One region of the Paenibacillus sp. JT22N12 genome, then DNA from elsewhere that is predicted to be linked to it. Evidence: riboswitches for the same ligand, from Rfam matches in the RefSeq annotation. Region 1 holds a riboswitch; each other region holds the start of a gene.
What was found. Region 1 has a riboswitch for cyclic di-AMP ahead of AC0YOA_RS06290 (TrkH family potassium uptake protein). Riboswitches for the same ligand answer to the same signal wherever they lie in the genome.
Positions count from the first base shown of each region.

Region 2: another riboswitch for cyclic di-AMP. It lies ahead of AC0YOA_RS35250 (APC family permease); the one in region 1 lies ahead of AC0YOA_RS06290 (TrkH family potassium uptake protein).
Region 3: another riboswitch for cyclic di-AMP. It lies ahead of AC0YOA_RS19890 (hypothetical protein); the one in region 1 lies ahead of AC0YOA_RS06290 (TrkH family potassium uptake protein).
Region 4: another riboswitch for cyclic di-AMP. It lies ahead of AC0YOA_RS35705 (ubiquitin-like domain-containing protein); the one in region 1 lies ahead of AC0YOA_RS06290 (TrkH family potassium uptake protein).

Region 1 is NZ_JBWDNU010000002.1:141,666-143,864, forward strand. Features, by position in the region: gene AC0YOA_RS06285 (CPBP family intramembrane glutamic endopeptidase) at 1-706, opposite strand, end outside; cyclic di-AMP (ydaO/yuaA leader) riboswitch at 950-1,152, shown strand; gene AC0YOA_RS06290 (TrkH family potassium uptake protein) at 1,231-2,199, shown strand, end outside.
Region 2 is NZ_JBWDNU010000019.1:62,519-64,717, reverse strand. Features, by position in the region: gene AC0YOA_RS35255 (polysaccharide deacetylase family protein) at 1-795, shown strand, start outside; cyclic di-AMP (ydaO/yuaA leader) riboswitch at 1,006-1,166, shown strand; gene AC0YOA_RS35250 (APC family permease) at 1,301-2,199, shown strand, end outside.
Region 3 is NZ_JBWDNU010000005.1:122,918-125,116, forward strand. Features, by position in the region: gene AC0YOA_RS19885 (hypothetical protein) at 1-216, opposite strand, end outside; cyclic di-AMP (ydaO/yuaA leader) riboswitch at 333-517, opposite strand; cyclic di-AMP (ydaO/yuaA leader) riboswitch at 609-806, opposite strand; cyclic di-AMP (ydaO/yuaA leader) riboswitch at 1,206-1,370, shown strand; gene AC0YOA_RS19890 (hypothetical protein) at 1,378-1,806, shown strand; gene AC0YOA_RS19895 (chromate transporter) at 2,069-2,199, opposite strand, start outside.
Region 4 is NZ_JBWDNU010000020.1:58,472-60,670, reverse strand. Features, by position in the region: gene AC0YOA_RS35710 (TatD family hydrolase) at 1-366, shown strand, start outside; cyclic di-AMP (ydaO/yuaA leader) riboswitch at 539-741, shown strand; gene AC0YOA_RS35705 (ubiquitin-like domain-containing protein) at 982-2,130, shown strand.

The sequences.
Region 1 (2,199 bases):
ACAGGAAAGAAGCAAGCTTCTGCTGGGCCTGGACATAGCTCGAATAACTGGCCGGAACCGTGAAGCCGGGCTTGTATTCGGCAATGATGAGCGCTCCATCACTTGTTCTCTCTGTTCTCATCGCAAGCATCAGCTGCGATTCTCCGATCGTATAGCCGTTAACCTTGTACGAGATCCTGCCTGTTTCCGGGTCTGCCTTGGTCACGCTTAGTTCATTCGCTTTAAATCCTTGGGAGACGGCATATTTCATGGCAGCGTCGCTTATCTGGGTTGCTTGCGGTATAGTGGTATGGATCTCCTTGTATTGGTTCCAGCCGACGACCTTGGCTTCCTGCATATGCACATAAATAAAAATCTGGCTGCCGTCAGGCATCGCCGCCGTGACCTGGAAAGTGTCGGTGGGGAAGCGGCTGTCATACTTTTTGTCATAGGTGTCGGTCTGCTTCTCCTTGGACAGATAACCGTAAAGCATCGAATCGGATTGGTGGACCGCATGAATGCTCTCCGGCAGCTGCTTGAATTGCTGCAGGGCAAAATCCTCAGCAATCTGCTCGGCTTTGCTTTTGGCGATTACCTTCTTGCTGCCCGAGTCAAAAAAAGACTCAGAGGTTTGCGGTACAACTTGTACGAGCAAATAAATAACAATGCCAATAACGCCTAACCATGCATAGAATTTCCAGTTGGGCCGCAGCTGATAATCATTCATGTTTGCACCTCTAATCTCAATATACAAGCAGTAAACCGCATACATCTACCTTATCATAGTTGTCTCGGTAATATCCATGCGAATGCTCGCAAATACGTTTTGTGGTCGAGTTAAATGGACAATAATGAACAGGATGTGCCGATTTGGACCCGAGGGTCGTCTTTTTTGCCTGAAAACGGTTGCTTTCCTCCTTAATTGTCGTTTGTTTTTTCCAGAACAATGCAACTATAATGTGTATCAATTGCATATGAAAAGCCGAATTTCGAAATGAAAACGGGGGAACCATACAGCTGTCTTGAACGGGTCGCTTAAGCTTATGCGATTTCATTAAAGGACAGCACGGGGTGAATTTCAACAAGCAGCGTAATTTTGAACTGCTTGTGAATAGGGCAGCTGTTCAAGCCCGAATCCGTCAGCTAACCTCGCAGGCTTCGTGGAACAGGACTCAAACGCATTGGCACTTGGGCTCCCAGTGCTTTTTTTGTGCGCGCAAATCAGCCAGGAGGGGTGGGACAAATCCTACGATGCTATCTTTTTTCAATGTTTACAGATGGTCGCCGCCCCGTATATTGGTAACGGGCTTTGCGTTCATTATTTTGCTTGGAGGCTTGCTGCTTTCCATGCCCTTCGCCTCGCGGGAGGGCTTGCCGACGCCATTTATCGACGCGGTATTTACAGCAACTACGGCAACGTGTGTGACGGGCCTCGTGACTGTGGATACAGGCAGCCACTATTCGGTTCCCGGCCAAATCATTATTATGATGCTGATTCAGCTTGGCGGTCTCGGCTTTATGACCATGGCCACTTTGTTCGCTCTTGTTCTACGCAAGCGTATATCGCTGAAGGAGCGGCTCATTCTGCAGGAGGCGATGAACCAGACCAGCATGGAAGGCATTGTGCGTCTCATACGCAAAGTGATTTTGTACTCGTTGACCATTGAGCTGGTCGGCGCTGTCCTTTTTGCCATCCGCTGGTCGTTTGACATGCCGCTTGGCAAGGCAGTTTATTTTGGCATTTTTCACGCGATTTCATTCTTTAATAATGCGGGCATCGATTTATTCGGCCAGTTCGGGGTTCCGTATGTTAGCCTTACGGAGTATGTTGATGATCCTTTGGTCAATATCGTGACGATGCTGCTGATCATAACAGGCGGGATCGGTTTTATTGTTATCTCGGATCTCGTTGAATATCGCAATAATAAGAAACTTTCGCTTCATTCCAAAGTAGTACTGTCTATGACCGGCTTTCTGATTGTATTCGGAACGGTTGTTGTTTTTATATTCGAGTTCACCAATGCCAGGACACTCGGTTCCCTTCATTGGGGCGGCAAAATACTGGCCTCCTTCTTCCAGTCGGTTACTCCGCGTACAGCAGGCGCCAATACGCTTGACCTTGCCTCGCTCAGGCAGGCCACGCAGTTCCTGACCATTATCCTGATGTTCATCGGCGCTTCGCCGGGTTCTACAGGGGGCGGAATCAAGACCACAACCTTC
Region 2 (2,199 bases), on a different contig from region 1:
TTTGAGCAGGCGGCATCGTGGTGCCGTAAGCAGAAGGCAGGGAATATCGGGCTGCATCTGACGCTAACAAGCGAGATCGCCGCTTTGCCCTGGAAAAGCCTGACCGGCGATCCGTCGCTGGAGGGCCCGGACGGGCGCATGCACGCCACCATCGAAGCCTTCGAACGGCAGTCCGATCCGAAGGCGGTTGTACGGGAAATGCAGGCGCAGTTCGAGGCGGTGAAGCAGGCAGGTCTGACGGTCTCCCATGCGGATAATCATATGGGAAGTCTCTATGGGCTGGCGACAGGCAGAAGCTATCTGCCGCAGGTGCTGTGGCAGTGCTCCCGGCGCGGCCTGCCATTCCGTCTGTTCCGCTGGATCGATCCCCGGGACAAGTTTCTGGCGTCTATTCGGGGGGCGGAGCAGGCGCTGCGCAAGGTGGTCCATCTTGCGGATACGCTCGGCGTGCCGATACCGGATTATCTGCTGAGCCATACGTATGGCGTGGAAGAAGGGGAAACCTATGAGAGCTTCAAGCAAATGATGCTGGCAAAGCTCTACGATCTTCCCGAGGGAATCTGCGAGACTTATATTCATCCGGCAGCCGAGGACGAGCGTATGAGCGCCCTTGTTCCATCCTGGGAGAAGCGGGTATGGGAATACAAGCTGATGCAGGGTGATGATTTCGCTTATGCGCTGAGGGATGCCAAGGTTGCCCTGGCGACTTACGATGATGTGCGCAAGTACAGAAAAAAGCCAAGGCTCAAATCCGCGGCTGTGCTGTTGAGATCGCTTTTGACCAGACAAAAATAATGGGCAGGAAACATAATAGGTCATAAATGAAGATATCCTGCGAAAAAGGTTGGTAGGAAGAGGATAGGATCTATGTAAGCGTTTATATCGCTATATAGGGTAATGAGCTAAAATATTCTCCAGTTTCCGTTGCTGTACAACAAATAAGTGAAGGAGTAATATTCAGTAAGTGAAGCAGCAAGTCGTGGAAAAGAGTTTCAATTTCATAAAAATCCTTAATCGCTGAGTTCTGAAACAGAAACGGGGGAACCATGGAGGCAGATGCAGTTGATCTGGTCTCAGGGGTGAATCACCTGGCGCAAGCCAAGGTGTAGGGCGACTCTCGCGCCCGAATCCGACAGCTAACCTCGTAAGCGTACGGAAGAGGAATTATCGTTGTTTTAACCATGTTCAATTATGGATAAAGCCGGGAAAGCTCCTAACTTTCTGCGGCTTTTTTTATGCTTGAAATAAGGGATAGGATCATTTGCTTCACAACAAAATGCAGCTAAAAGGGGAAGTCACAGTGGTAGGCAGATTCAAACGGTTATTAATCGGACGTCCAATGAAAAGTGCGGAAATTGAAGGGGAAAAGCTGACCAAACTTAAAGCGCTTGCGGTATTGTCCTCGGATGCGCTCTCTTCAGTCGCTTACGGGACGGAACAAATTCTGATCGTTCTGATGGCTGCGGGCTTCGCGGCGGTATGGTATTCCATCCCCATCTCGCTTGCTGTGCTGGGTCTTCTCCTGATTCTGATTTTGTCTTACAGGCAAACGATCTTCGCTTATCCCGCCGGAGGCGGGGCTTATGTAGTAGCCAAGGACAATCTGGGCGTCCGCACCGGACTGCTGGCCGGAGGCTCGCTGCTTGTCGATTACATTCTTACTGTCGCCGTCAGCACATCCGCCGGGACTGATGCCATTACATCGGCTTTTCCGTCCCTGCATGATCACCGCGTACTGATTGCACTCATCATGATTTTGTTCTTGACCATTATCAGCCTGCGCGGAATTACGGAATCCGCGTCCGTGCTTGCCATGCCCGTTTATTTGTTTGTCTTCGCGATTTTCGCACTCATTATTTCGGGAATCATCAAGTATGCGCTCGGAGGCGTTGACGCGCATCCTCCGGAAATCGGCGCCGCTGTATCGAATATCAGTCTTTTCCTGCTTCTGAAGGCCTTCAGCTCCGGCTGTTCCGCGCTCACCGGCGTGGAGGCGGTGTCCAACGCCATACCGAACTTCAAGCAGCCAGCCAATCGCAATGCCGCCGCCACACTGATCATGATGGGCGCCATTCTGGGCGCCATGTTTGTGGGAATCAGCCTTCTCGCCTACTGGTACGGCATTACGCCGAATCCGAAGGAAACCGTAGTCTCCCAGATCGCCGATTCCACCTTCGGCAGAGGCGTGATTTATTATAT
Region 3 (2,199 bases), on a different contig from region 1:
ATAAACGCGTCCGATCGAAAATTGGGGAGCCGCTCCCGCTTTGCTGCGGGTCGTGTTCACTCGGATAATTTCATTAACGCCCAGTTCCCGCAGCAGCTTTTCTTCCCTCCTATTATTCGTGAGGGCAACCACAGGCTGCTGTTTGTAGAGCAGCAGCCGTACGAATTTTCTCCCTGCCTCAGTCGATGCAGCCACCAATATGGGCCGTTGTTCCATACTTTTCTCCTCCAAATTCAGGGAAGAAGGCAACAAAAAAGAAGCCTTAGGAAAAGAGTAACCTTTACCTGCGGCTTCTTTGACCATGACAAACGTCCTGATCGCTCGCGATAAGTGTTGCCTCTCCCGGTACGCTTACGAGGTTAGCTGTCGGATTCGGGCATGAGAGTAGCCCTACGCCCGGCATTTTGGAATGCCGGATGATTCACCCCGTGACCGTCGCCTTCGTCCCGATGGACGAGGACGGTCGTTGGTTCCCCCGTTACTGCAGCTGCTGCGCAATATTCAGCGAATGAAACAAAACAAGATTTATACAAAAATCTATACAACAAAAAACCGCAGAGGCACGTGACGCTCTGCGGTCGAATTTAATCGATCACTTCGTTCACCATTCCTCTCTCCACCTGCGCTTACGAGGTTAGCTGTCGGATTCGGGCGGTGAGAGTCGCCCTACGCTGCATGAGTTTCATGACACTCCTGCAACGATTCACCCCTGCGCTGTACGATCCGACTCTCACATCGGATACCAACAACGCCTCTATGGTTCCCCCGCTTTCCACCCGAAGGCGGAAACTCAGCGATCAAAAAAATGGATATATGCTGTTAAGCACGATATGAATCATACTCCCAGCCGTACGGCGTGTAAAGCATGTCCAGAACAGCTATGGGCACAAATAACGCCGCTGGACATATTTTCAAGCGCTTTCAGAGGATCAATGCTTCTTTATGCTCTGTATATCGCGGTATTTCGCCGTTTTTCTTTATCTCCGCTTAAAATGAAACCCGGCCCTTCGGTAGCTTATATGAAGAATGGAGCAGCGTATTAGCAACATGAAGAGGGAACGAGCAATTGCGCAAAATGACTGGTTTTAGCCGCTTATTTTCACTTTAAATGAAAAATATGGCGTTATGAAGTGTTTATCAGGCTGCGGATCGTTTTACAGAAGAAAAGGAACGGAATATGATAAATGGCAAGCCTGATTACGGCTATCATTTATTCGCTGAGTGCTTCCAAAGGAAGCAGCGGGGGAACCATGTGAGCGTCTGGGACTTCTGGCGTTCAAGGGGTGAATCCGGATGCCTGACGGCTCTGGAAGGGCGGCTCTCTCGTCCGAATCCGACAGCTAACCTCGTAAGCGAAAAAAGGGAGAGAATTTAAAGATGTCTGTTCAAACCGTTGACCCACTGCCCAAAGCTGACCCGCTGCCTGAACCGGAACTCCGCCTGCAGATCGTTCAAGTCAAAAGGATGGAACTGTTTATTGTGGCCCTCAATGAAAACAAAATGACCCGTTATCAGGTCATCCTGTTTCTGACCACAAACGCCGGACAGGCATGGAGCGATATGGTGCTGGAAAATTGGCAAAAGCCCGCGGACTGGATTACATGGTCCAACCGTTTCCGGGACATTCTGGATTCCAGGGAGCCTCATAATCTCGGTTGGTTATTGCAGCATTATCATGAAGATACCATTCAAAGTGTACTGGTCTCCTCAGCTCTGGAGCAGTTGAAAGGCAATCCCGGTCATAATCAGTCAGCGATAAAAACCGTATTGTTTGACCGTGCATCTTCTTATATTAGTTTGTTCTAGCATTCAAACCTCTTTTTATATTGTAGGGAAGCCCGGAGAGTTTCTGTGCTCTTCGGGCTTATTTTCTATGCCCTAAGGTCAGAGGATTCCTAAGGAGTATGGACCGGGCCGCTTGTCGATCAAGCCATCCAGAATAACGTGTACAAAAACACATAATTATGGCGTACAGCAGCATAATAAATCGTATAAATAACTCCCGTGCGGATAAAATCAAAAAAAAGCATCGTCCGCCCTAACAAGCAGCAGCGATACTTTAAATGAATTAGAACAATATAATTCCGGCGGCCCCGGCAGCCAAGATGACCATAATGGGATGGAGTTTATATTTCAGTAGGAGATATAAGCATCCGGCGCAGATCAGGAGCGTGCAGACCGTCACCCAGGTGAAGCCCG
Region 4 (2,199 bases), on a different contig from region 1:
ATACTGAAAGAGGAGAATGCCAAAGATGTGGGCGGAGTCATGCACTGCTTCTCAGGCAGCTGGGAGACGGCGAAACAATGCCTCGACATGAATTTCTATATTTCGTTCGGTGGACCGCTCACATTCAAGAACGCGCGTGTTCCCAAAGAGGTGCTTGCACAGGTCCCGCTTGACCGTATTTTGATCGAGACCGATGCTCCTTATTTAGCTCCCCACCCCTACAGGGGGAAACGAAACGAGCCCGCTTTTGTCCGTCTTGTAGCAGAAACGGTTGCCGAAATTAGAGGGAAATCTGTAGAAGAAATCTCGAAAATTACGACAGAGAATGCTCAGAATTGTTTTGCTTTTAAAGAAAAAGGGCTATAAGAGGCAGCAATCAAGACATTTCGAGTGAAAAAACTAATTTTGAGTCAGTAAATTGGCAGTTTTTCACGTGATTTTCCTTAAAATTCGTTAAAATCGCGATTAATCTCTTCTTTACAATGAGCAGCAAAAGGCGGTATCATTCATCTCAGAGCTTCAAAACTTGCATTCCTTTTCCAAAATATCGCTTAATCTCCGAAGTCGGAGAGCGGGGGAACCAAACATTGATACACTTCGTATCGGACGAAGGGCAGTAAATGTTGAATTCTTCTTGGGGTGAATTTTATGGAAGCATGTGGTAGACATGCCAGCCATGAATAGGGCGACTCTCTCGCCCGAATCCGACAGCTAACCTCGCCAGCGTAATAGTGTTATAAGAGAGATCAACCTCGTGCATTTAATCCATGTCCCGTCGTCATCTGGGAAGCCACGAAACAGATCCTCTGTCGTCGTCGGCTTCTTTTATTTTGAATATTGCGTAAAAAGACGACATAGGGTTTAGCATGGAGGTCGAGGTTGGAAATGAGGAGTGGCGTGCAATCACGCCAACAAAAACAATAGAACCGTCAAAGGCAATCATGTAACTAGGCGGCGGGGCTATGAAGGAGGACCGAAGAAGTGGGCGCACTCCAGCTTAAGGATACCCATGGTAAACGATCATCCAGCATGTCTTTCGCATTGCGATGGAAGCATGAGAACGTGCGTTTAATATTACTGAGCGCTCTGATCTCAATCGCTATGACTTTCATGTTTCTGGTGTTGTTGTACGGAACGGCTGACAAGCACGTCTCCGTAGTAGTGAACGGACAAGAAACCATTGTTTCGACAAAACAATGGGTCCTTCAACGCCTACTGGATGAACAAGCCATCACGATAGGGCAGTATGACAAGGTGTCCTTACCTCTTAACGGGGGAATAAAGGACGGCGACCGCATCGTCATTGACCAAGCGGTACCGGTCCATGTGAAGGCAGACGGCAAGGTAAGAACGTTGTACACGACAGAAAGAACGGTTAAGGCAGTGATCGATCAAGCGGATATACTGATACGCAATCAAGATAAAGTATGGCCTGCCCTGGAGGACAGAGTGAAGTCCAACATGAGTGTAACGGTCACACGGATCGAGAAGAAAATGTCTGAGAAAGCTTACACTGTTCCCTTTTCGGTCGTGAAGAAGGAAGACCCCAAGCTCGAGCAGGGCAAACTGAAGCTTATTCAGAACGGCAATGAAGGCAAAGTAGTCAAACAGTTTGAGAACGTATATGCGGATGGGGTGCTTGTGTCCCAGATTATGGTTACCAAGCTGACGAAAGCGGAGTCGGTCGATAAAGTGGTGGCTGTCGGTACCAAGAAACCGGAAACGAATGTAGTTACGCTCTCGGCGAAGGCGGGCTCTTCTACAGTAACGACCAAGCGGGGCGACAAGCTGAAGCCTAAACAGATTTTGAAGAATGTAACGCTGACCGCTTACGCTGCGGGCGTTTCATCAACGGGCAAGTCAAAGAGTCATCCGCAATATGGGATAACGGCATCAGGTGCGACGGTTCAAGAGGGAAGAACTATCGCGGTTGACCCGAAGGTTATTCCCATCGGCTGGTGGGTCTACATTGAGGGTATCGGTTTCCGCAGAGCGGAAGATACGGGCAGTGCCGTCAAAGGCAAAAAAATCGATGTTTATTTTGAAAGTGAGTCTTATGCTGAGAAGTTTGGTCTCAAACGAGGATACACAGTTTATGTGCTCGGGCCGAATAAGCCGGAGGCAATTTAACCTTGGGACTTAACTCCTTTAATAAGGGTTTACCTCATTCATATCGTATTTTAAACATAAATATGCCAT